DNA from 2 places in the Metabacillus sp. 22489 genome. Region 2 is predicted to be linked to the other one. Evidence: predicted binding sites of a transcription regulator. Region 2 holds the regulator's gene; the other holds the start of a gene.
The links. The regulator Rex, encoded in region 2, represses fermentation and respiration genes when NADH is low (regulators of the CRP and FNR family bind a similar motif). The targets are predictions, from matches to a motif close to TTGTGAAATATTTCACAA.

Region 1 (4,917 bases), on a different contig from region 2:
GTATTGAATATTTTTCGTTTAAAACTAGCTTCTCAATGATTGACCAATATAAAAAATCTTGCTCTAAAACCATTTTATCCGCTCCGACATCATTTTTCCTTTATTATATCAATAACTATAAACGAAAAGGAAGGCTCATGTTTTTTCCTCGTTTCATTGTTTATTTGTTAAGGATAAACAAACAGGAGGCTGAGATTGCTATTGCAAATCAGCCTCCCCTTTGAACTTTAATGAAAAGCTCGTTGAACAAAACGATCTCTTATAAAAGGAATTCTCATTGATAATCGAATGAAAAACCTACGTAATTGGGGTTGCCCCAAAACCGCATTTACAATCTGATATCTATAACGATACAAAGCAAATGATCCAGCAATTAACATAATTAGTCTTTTCATAAAAACATCCCTCCTACTTATATTTTGAGTAGGATTACATGTTTTTATCCTTTAAAAAAAGGTGACATTGTTTCTTGCAACACACTAACAGAATGTTCAAATTTACTTTTCTCTTCTTCATTTAGCCGAAGTTCAATCACTTTTTTAATTCCATCTCGATTGACAATTGCTGGAACACCAATATAAACATCGTTTACTCCATATTCACCATCTAAGTAACAAGAAACAGTTAGAATAGAATTTTCATTATTTAAAATTGCTTTAGTCAATCGAACTAAACCCATAGCTATTCCGTAATAAGTCGCACCTTTACGATTAATAATATGGTATGCTGCATCTCTTACATTCACAAAGATTTCCTCTAACTTTTCCTTTTCATCGTTCAATGACTCAAGAATTGGGATACCGCCAATATCAGCGTGACTCCAAACTGGCAGTTCAGTATCCCCATGCTCTCCAATGATATATGCATGCACATTCCGTGTATCTACATTAAAATGCTCTCCTAATAAATAACGAAATCTAGCTGTATCTAGTATTGTTCCAGAACCAATTACTCGACTTTGTGGTAATCCAGAATATTTCCATACAGCATATGATAAAATGTCCACTGGGTTAGTAGCGACAATAAAGATCCCATCAAATCCACTATTCATCACATCTGAGACTATTGATTTAAAAATTTTTAAATTTTTAGCAACTAAATCTAGTCGGGTCTCACCAGGTTTTTGATTAGCACCAGCACATAAAACAACAATATCAGCAGACTCACAATCTTTGTAGCTTCCATACCAAATTTTCGTCGGTTTAGGTGCAAAGGCTAAACCATGATTTAGATCCATTGCATCTCCTTCAGATTTTTCTTTATTTAAATCAATTAAAACTAACTCTTCTGTAACTCCTTGATTTAATAAAGCAAAGGCGTAACTAGAGCCTACAAAGCCTGTACCTATAAGTGCAACTCGATTAACATGATTAGCCATATTATCAAACCCTTTCAATGCTTATTGAACTAATGAAATTTGCTGTTAAACTTTGTGAAATACTTCACAATTATATTTTACATGATCTTTAACGTATTTTTCATCGTTTTTATGAACATTTTATGAAAAGAGAAAACCTAAAGCTGTTGCTAATATAATCGAGAGAAAATTTACTGCATCATTATTTAAGAAGCTATACTTAGATATTTTTACGCCTTTAAAATTACAGTGGTTTTGTTTTTCAGTTATTTTCCCACAATAAGTACATTTATATTTTACCTGTACCGTTTGTCCAATTATCGTATCAAGTAAATTTCCTAAAAATCCAAATAAAGCAATGTAGACTACCCATACTAATGAAAGAGAAAATAATAAATAAGATATGAAAGCAATAAATAATGCCCCACCTATTGCCGCTGTCGTACCGAGCATTGATACAGCACCAGAAGTACCTCTTGGAACTTTTTTCATAGTTAGTAATAATCTAGGCTCCTTTTTACTCATAGTACCTATTTCAGAAGCCCATGTATCAGCATTTGCTGCAGCAAGTGATATACAAAAGCATACTAATGCAGTTTGCTGAGAAATAAATCCAAATGAATAAATAAAACCTAAAAAAGCTGGAACTCCTCCATTCGCAAACACTTGAATAATATCTCTCTGCTCACCCTTTTCCAAAATGTCTGCTGCTATTCGCTTCCTTTTATTTTGATACTTACTAAAGAAACTAGAACTGCAGAAAAAACAACCTAATAAAAATAATCCTTGATAGGAAAACCCAAGATAAATTAAAAGGCCAACTATAAAAGCTGCAATTGCACCAACTTTCGTTATAGATTTCGCCTTCCATCCCATTACGGAAGCAATAGCAATAATGAAACAAACAACAATTAATTCCATGTAAATACACTCTTTTCAGTTATAATTATCGGAATTGCAATATCAAATGATTTTGCAGGAATATGATCAACGAATTGTTGTGTAAATGCTAATGATAAATATTTGTTGTGAAAATCACTTAAATATCGGTCAAAATAACCACCGCCATAACCTATTCTATATCCATTAAAATCATATGCTACACCAGGAACAATCATTAATTCAATTTCCTTTGAAGTTAGACCTTTTGTATCGGTTACAATCGGTTCTAAAATCCCAAAATATCCTTCTTCGAGCTGTTCAAAGGTAGAAATTACCCTAAATACCATTGTTTTCGTAGCAGGGTCACACTTAGGTACAGCTACTGTCTTATTTTCCTTCCATGCCTGTTTTATAATGAATGCTGTATCAACCTCTTTTCCTCTAGAAACAGTAATGGCTACAATTGATGAATTCTTCCATACAGCATGATTGAATAATTTTTTATGTATCTCAAAACTATTACTCCAATAATCCTCCAAAGACATTTTATCGAGTTTATTCTTTATTTTTTTTCGGATTTCTTGTTTATTCATTTCATATTACCTCCTTCTTTCATTATATATGTACCTTATTCATTTAATCGAGGCTTTAATAAGGAGGATATCTAGTTTCTGTAGTCAACAATTCCGACCGTTTTTTATGTGGAAATTTAGAATAGAGTATGATACAAAGTATGAGGTTTATAAGGACGTATTTCTTTATAAGCCTTATGCTAAATACAGGGTATAAAAAAACAGTAGGAAAATAAATCCCTACTGTTACTTTGTTTCACGGTGTAATGTCATTTTTTTCTCTCTTGAGCAATATTTCTTAAGCTCAAGACGATCTGGGTTATTACGTTTATTCTTTTTAGAAATATAGTTACGTTCGCCACAATCAGTGCAAGCTAATGTAATATTTACACGCATGTTATCTTTCCCTCCAAACATAAAAAAACTAATAAAACAAATCAGACTTTAATATAATATCATTTTTATTAGACAAATTCCACATCAAAATGAATAAATTCATATAACAAGAATTATTTCGCTAATTTCTTATATAATAGTATAGTTTCTTCGATTAAATAGGATAAGTTATAAATTGTATTTGCCGCATAAAAGCCCTTCTGAACGATCGCATTATATTTTTGCGGTTCACTAAAGTAATCACATATAGTGTCTGCTAAAGAACTACTTGAGGTATCCTTCACCAAAATCCCTCTGCTATCATTAAGTATTTCTGCTAATCCTCCTATTTGGAATGAAACTATAGGCTTAGCAGCGACCATTCCTTCCAAAGCAATAATACCAAATGGTTCATATAAACTTGGTACAACTAACATTTCACAATGATGTAATAATACATTCCTTTTTTCTTCTTGAACAAATCCAATAAATGAAACATATTTATCTATATGTAGCCCATAAGCTAATTGAACTAACTCTTCATGAAAAGGCCCTTCTCCAGCAATAATTAATCGAAATTCAGGAAATTGTTTATGAAATATAGAAAAGGCCTTTAAGAGATATTGAAAACCTTTTTCCTTTACAAGCCTACCCATTCCCAACAAGTAAGGTGAGTTAGAAAATGGTAGTTTAACATTTGAAATAGGTGGAAGATAACTTTTAGGAATAATTCCATTCGGTATTAATGTTAATTTATCTTTAGTACAATTAAATTCCTTAATAAGAATATTTTCCATATAGCGACTACATACGATGATATTATCAGATGCTTCTATTAGACTTGTCTCAAAGGAATGAATTCGATTAGAAAAATGAGTTTTACTATTCATTCTCCCATTTTCAGTTGCATGAATGGTTGCCAATAAGGGTTTTCCTATTTCAGTTTTCAGTTCAACCCCAGCAATCCCTGTCAACCAGTCATGGACATGTATAATATCAAATGAGAGCTTTAATTCATAAAGGACAAATTGAATAAATCTAAAATTCACGTTTAATATATAATCTATAAACGTTCTAGGAGGATGTTGTAAAGATACTAAACGATAAACATGAATACCATTCTCAAACGTATATGATTCATTTTCATTAGAAGAAGTTGTGACAACAATAAACTTAAGACCCTTTCTATTTCCTTCTGCTACTATGTCACTTACATGTCTACCGAGCCCTCCTACTATATTAGGTGAGTATTCTGTTGCTAAAACTAAAATTGTCGGATTTATCTTCATGTCAAAATATTACCTCTACTCATAAAATGTATATCCAGAAAAATTATAAAGCCATTTCGGCTCCCCTTTTCCACGATTTATTAATCCTTCAGTTAATTCATTCACACGATGACAATGAGAATAAACCTGTATTTTTTTTATTGTAATGTTTTCATTTAAAGAATTACTTACTACCAATTCAAAATCAAATATCCCATTTTTCAAAAAGTATAATGATAATGTTCCACTTGGTTCCCGAAGATAAATATCTTCGAATAAATGCTGTTTTATATGAGGAATAATGTTAATACGAAGCAGGAGATCATTAAAGTCTTCATTAAGGAGATTACTTAATATTCTTTGTGTTCTTAAGGAAATTTTCCAGGAAAGTATAGAATTATTAGGATATAAAATTATTTTCAAGTGATCCTCATAAAATGTCGATTCATTTCGAATTTTATAT
Region 2 (4,917 bases):
TAAAGGGGAAATGATTGTGGATAAAGGAATAGTGATCTGATAAATATACTTGTAAAAATTTATAAATGCTGGAAATAAAAAAGGTTATCCCTAAGCGGGGACTGTCCCCACAGAGAGATAACCAAATTGATTCAATTTCGTTTTTAATGTAATTCTTCCCATTCATTCATGAGAGCTTCAAGCTTTGATTGTAATTGTTCATTTTCATTGTTTAATTTTTGAACTTCCTCATGGTTTTGATAGATTTCAGGATCACATAGAAGCTTCTCATTTTTTTCTATTTGGTCTTCTAACTGGCTGATTTGTTCTTCTATTTCTTCAATTCTTCTTTGTTTTTGTCTTTCAAGTTTTTTTAACTCTTTCTCCTGTTGATAGGAAAGCTTACCTGTTGATTGTGTTGCTTCAACATCCTTCTTCTCTGATTCCTTCTCTTGCTTATTTAATTGTTCAATTTCTAGCTGTTCCTCTTTTTTCATTAGGTAGTAATCATAATCACCTAAGTACTCGGTTACTTTGTCTCTAGATAGCTCAAATACTTTCGTCGCAATTCTATTTATAAAATAACGGTCATGTGAAACAAATAATATCGTACCTGGATAATCGATTAACGCATTTTCTAGAATTTCTTTACTATCTAAGTCCAAATGGTTCGTTGGTTCATCTAGGATGAGGAAATTTGCATTTTGCAGCATTAATTTTGATAAAGCAAGCCGAGCCTTTTCTCCGCCGCTTAAGGAGTGAACAGGTTTAAGTACATCGTCACCAGAGAATAAGAAATTACCAAGAACGGTTCGGATCTCTTTTTCTGTTTTCGTAGGATATTCATCCCATAGCTCGTCAAGAACTCGCTTATTTGAATTTAAATCTGCTTGTTGCTGATCATAGTAGCCTATTTGTACATGTGAGCCAAGTGCAAAGCTACCTGTAAATGAATCAAGCTTTTGGACGATCGATTTAAGCAGAGTAGATTTACCGATTCCATTTGGTCCTACTAAGGCAATGCTATCTCCACGAGAAATAGAGAAGGAAATATTTGATAAGATTGGATTGCCTGGGCTATATGCGACAGAAATGTCAGTAGCCTTCAGTACATCATTTCCACTTTGTCTTTCAATATCAAATTGAAAGTTGGCCGATTTTTCGTCACCGAGCGGCTTGTCCATTAAACTCATTTTATTCAATTTTTTCCTTCTACTTTGAGCAAGCTTAGTAGTTGATGCCCGGGCTAAATTCCGTTGAATAAAGTCCTGCAGCTTAGCAACTTCCTCTTGCTGTCTTTCATATGCCTTTAATTCTTTTTCATAATTCTCTTGCTTATATTTTAAATAGCTACTATAGTTTCCGAGATATTTTGTACTCGTATGGCGACTAATCTCATATACTTGTGTTACAATTTTATCTAAAAAATAACGGTCATGTGAGACAATTAAAATGGCACCAGAGTAGTTTTGTAAATAGTGTTCAAGCCATGTTAATGTTTCAATATCTAAATGGTTTGTTGGTTCATCCAAAATTAATAAGTCAGGATTCGTTAACAGCAGCTTACCTAAAGCTAGACGAGTCTTTTGTCCCCCACTTAATGAGGAAATTTTTGTAGCGGAATCAAAATGACTAAACCCTAAACCATGCAGGACGGAACGAATGTCTGCTTCATATTGATAGCCACCTTTATCTTTAAAGGTAATTTGAAGGCTATCATATTCTTTTAATAGTTGTTCAAATTCACGAGAATTGTTGCTAGGGTCGATAACCGACATTTTTTGTTCAAGCTGTCTCATCTCATGTTCCATTATTTGAAGCTCTTTATAGACTGTAAGCATCTCATCCCAAATAGATAATTGTGATTCAAGACCGGTATCTTGAGCTAAATAACCAATTGAAACACCCTTAGGTTTAATAATTTCTCCACTGTCATAGGACATACTGCCAGCGATAATTTTTAATAGCGTTGATTTTCCCGCACCATTACGGCCAACGATCGCTATTTTATCCTTAGTTTGTACTTCTAGCTTAATATTGGTTAAAATAGGGTCAGCACCAAAAGATTTACTAAGCTGATTTATTTGTAATAAAATCATAACATTCACCTCTACTAATAATTTAAGTGTAGCTTAAATCACATGTATTGGGCAACATTGAGACTAAAGGGGATTTTTCCCACCACTCTTTTAAATAAAAAAATTTACTATCATTAGAAATGAAATAGAAAGAAGAAGACTTGTACTTGAGTGATGATCTCAGTAAATTTTTCACAAATACTAAACAGACAGATGATAAAAAATAGTGTATAGTCTACGTATAAGGGGAAATAGATATGTCAGAATTTACGCATTTTAACCAACAAGGTAGAGCGAAAATGGTTGATATAACCGAAAAAAATGACACAGCAAGAACAGCGAAGGCGAAGACGAGCATTCAGGTTACAAAGGATGTTTATGACAAGATAAACAATTATGAAATGGGGAAAGGTGATGTACTTTCCGTTGCGCAAGTAGCTGGAATTATGGCAGCAAAGCAAACGTCACAGGTTATCCCGATGTGTCATCCCATTCCGATAAAAGGTGTAGATATTGAATTTCAGTGGGATATCAAGGATAATGAATATATCCTTCTTATTACAACAACTGTCAAAACAAAAGGGAGTACAGGGGTTGAAATGGAAGCGTTAACTGCTGCAAGCATAACAGCCTTAACCGTTTATGATATGTGTAAAGCTGTTGATAAAGGCATGATTATCGGACCAACTTTTTTAGTAGAAAAAACTGGTGGAAAAAGCGGGAACTTCTACAGAAACTTGTAGAAGAGAATCCAATCAATAGCAGCAAGTAAAGACTTCACGATTATTATTACATAAATGATAAAAGAAGAAATGAATAAACTCCTGCCCTCATTGGAGTTAGGATGAAGAAAAAAGATATGGGTAATAAAATCGAAGTCACGCTTTTGAATGAATGTGAGGGATAAGAGTGAATATAGAACAATCAAAAATACCACAAGCGACAGCGAAGCGGCTTCCTTTATATTATAGGTTTCTGAAAAATCTACACTCGTCTGGTAAACAGCGAGTATCATCAGCAGAATTAAGTGATGCAGTAAAGGTAGATTCTGCAACAATTCGTAGAGACTTTTCCTATTTCGGAGCACTAGGTAAAAAAGGCTATGGATACAATGTGAACTATTTGTTGTCATTCTTTCGAAAAACATTAGACCAGGATGAAACAACAAATGTTTGCTTAATTGGAGTTGGGAATTTAGGAACTGCGTTTTTGCATTATAATTTTACGAAAAATAATAATACGGTCATCTCTTTAGCATTTGATATTGATAAGGAGAAAATCGGGAAGGAGATAGGTGGAGTACCGGTATATAATTTAGACGATCTTGAAGAGATTTTACCTGATGATGTAACGGTCGCTATTTTAACTGTCCCAGCTCCAGCAGCACAGGCGATAACCGATCGTCTCATTGTAAAAGGGATTAAAGGAATACTTAATTTTACACCAGCAAGATTAAATGTTCCTGATCAAATACGAATTCACCATATCGATCTTGCCGTTGAGCTACAATCACTTGTTTACTTTTTAAAGCATTATCCGATTGATGAAAAATCTTAAAAAAAGCTTTCTATAAACATAAGGAGGTGTGGCATTATGCCAAACATAGGACCTGGGAGTCTAGTGTTAATTGTTATCGTCGCGTTATTAATTTTCGGACCGAAAAAATTACCAGAGCTAGGTAAAGCAGCGGGAAATACGTTAAGAGAATTTAAGAATGCAACAAAAGGGTTAGCAGATGATGACAATGAGGATCAAAAGGGAAAAAACAAGGAAGAAGTCAAGTAAGATAGGAATGAAACCGATATGAAACAAAATGAAATGTCGGTCTTTGAACATATTGCGGAGCTAAGAAAACGACTGATTATTGTTGTCGTTTTCTTTTTCATAGCGGTAATAGCTGGCTTTTTGCTTTCAAGACCGATTATTATCTATTTGCAGCATACTGATGAAGCAAGAAATTTAACATTAAACTCCTTTAATTTAACAGACCCGTTAATGGTCTATATGAAATTTGCGTTTATCATTGCTTTTGTTCTTACGTCACCGATCATACTATATCAATTATGGTCTTTTGTAAGTCCTGGTCTCTATGAAAAGGAGAGACGGGTCACCTTAAGCTATATTCCAATTTCAGTAGGGTTATTTTTATTAGGAGTGGCCTTTTCTTATTTTATTTTATTTCCGTTTGTCGTTGAATTTATGGAAAGAATCTCAAATGATTTAGGAATAAACCAAGTCATCGGGATTAATGAATACTTTACTTTCTTATTACAGCTAGTCATTCCATTTGGTGTACTATTCCAATTACCAGTTGTTGTCATGTTTCTTACAAGACTAGGAATTGTTACCCCTATGTTTCTATCAAAGATTAGAAGATACGCGTATTTTGTCTTACTAGTTATAGCGGCATTGATAACACCTCCAGAGCTGACCTCTCATTTAATGGTATCAATTCCTTTGTTTATTTTGTATGAAATAAGTATATGGGTTTCCCGAATTTCTTATCGAAAGGCACAAAAGGTAAAATTTGAAGAGGAAAATGCAAAAAAATGAGGATCATCCAAAGATTGGGGTCAGTCCCCAATCTTCGGATATCCTCATTTTTGCTTATTATTCTTTTTCACTTTTCTAGTGAAGAGAAATATTCTAATTGCTACACCGATGTCAAAGGTAGCCATAAGCATTAAAAGAATAGTAGGAAAGCTGAAAATTCCTTTGCTAGCATTTGCAGTTGAAATTGCTAAATAGATAAATAACAATCCCATTACTAAATAAAAGATTCCCATTGAGATAGGATTTGTTCTCACAATAAAAAGCCTCCAATAATCACTTGCATTTGTTCCATTTGTTCTAATGTTTT

Region 1: ACTJJ9_RS12655 (L-lactate dehydrogenase) is a predicted target of Rex. The motif match lies at 1,431-1,448, and genes of this name have one in related genera.

The regions. Positions count from the first base shown of each region.
Region 1 covers NZ_JBQENT010000019.1:3,967-8,883, forward strand. The annotation lists gene ACTJJ9_RS12645 (rhomboid family protein) at 1-73, opposite strand, end outside; gene ACTJJ9_RS12650 (hypothetical protein) at 228-395, opposite strand; gene ACTJJ9_RS12655 (L-lactate dehydrogenase) at 440-1,378, opposite strand; gene ACTJJ9_RS12660 (DUF92 domain-containing protein) at 1,499-2,278, opposite strand; gene ACTJJ9_RS12665 (5-formyltetrahydrofolate cyclo-ligase) at 2,269-2,832, opposite strand; gene rpmG (50S ribosomal protein L33) at 3,058-3,207, opposite strand; gene ACTJJ9_RS12675 (glycosyltransferase family 4 protein) at 3,321-4,475, opposite strand; gene ACTJJ9_RS12680 (hypothetical protein) at 4,491-4,917, opposite strand, start outside.
Region 2 covers NZ_JBQENT010000067.1:4,803-9,719, forward strand. The annotation lists gene ACTJJ9_RS24500 (ABC-F family ATP-binding cassette domain-containing protein) at 144-2,078, opposite strand; gene moaC (cyclic pyranopterin monophosphate synthase MoaC) at 2,315-2,800, shown strand; gene ACTJJ9_RS24510 (redox-sensing transcriptional repressor Rex) at 2,967-3,614, shown strand; gene ACTJJ9_RS24515 (twin-arginine translocase TatA/TatE family subunit) at 3,651-3,842, shown strand; gene tatC (twin-arginine translocase subunit TatC) at 3,861-4,610, shown strand; gene ACTJJ9_RS24525 (YdiK family protein) at 4,655-4,864, opposite strand; gene ACTJJ9_RS24530 (lysostaphin resistance A-like protein) at 4,861-4,917, opposite strand, start outside.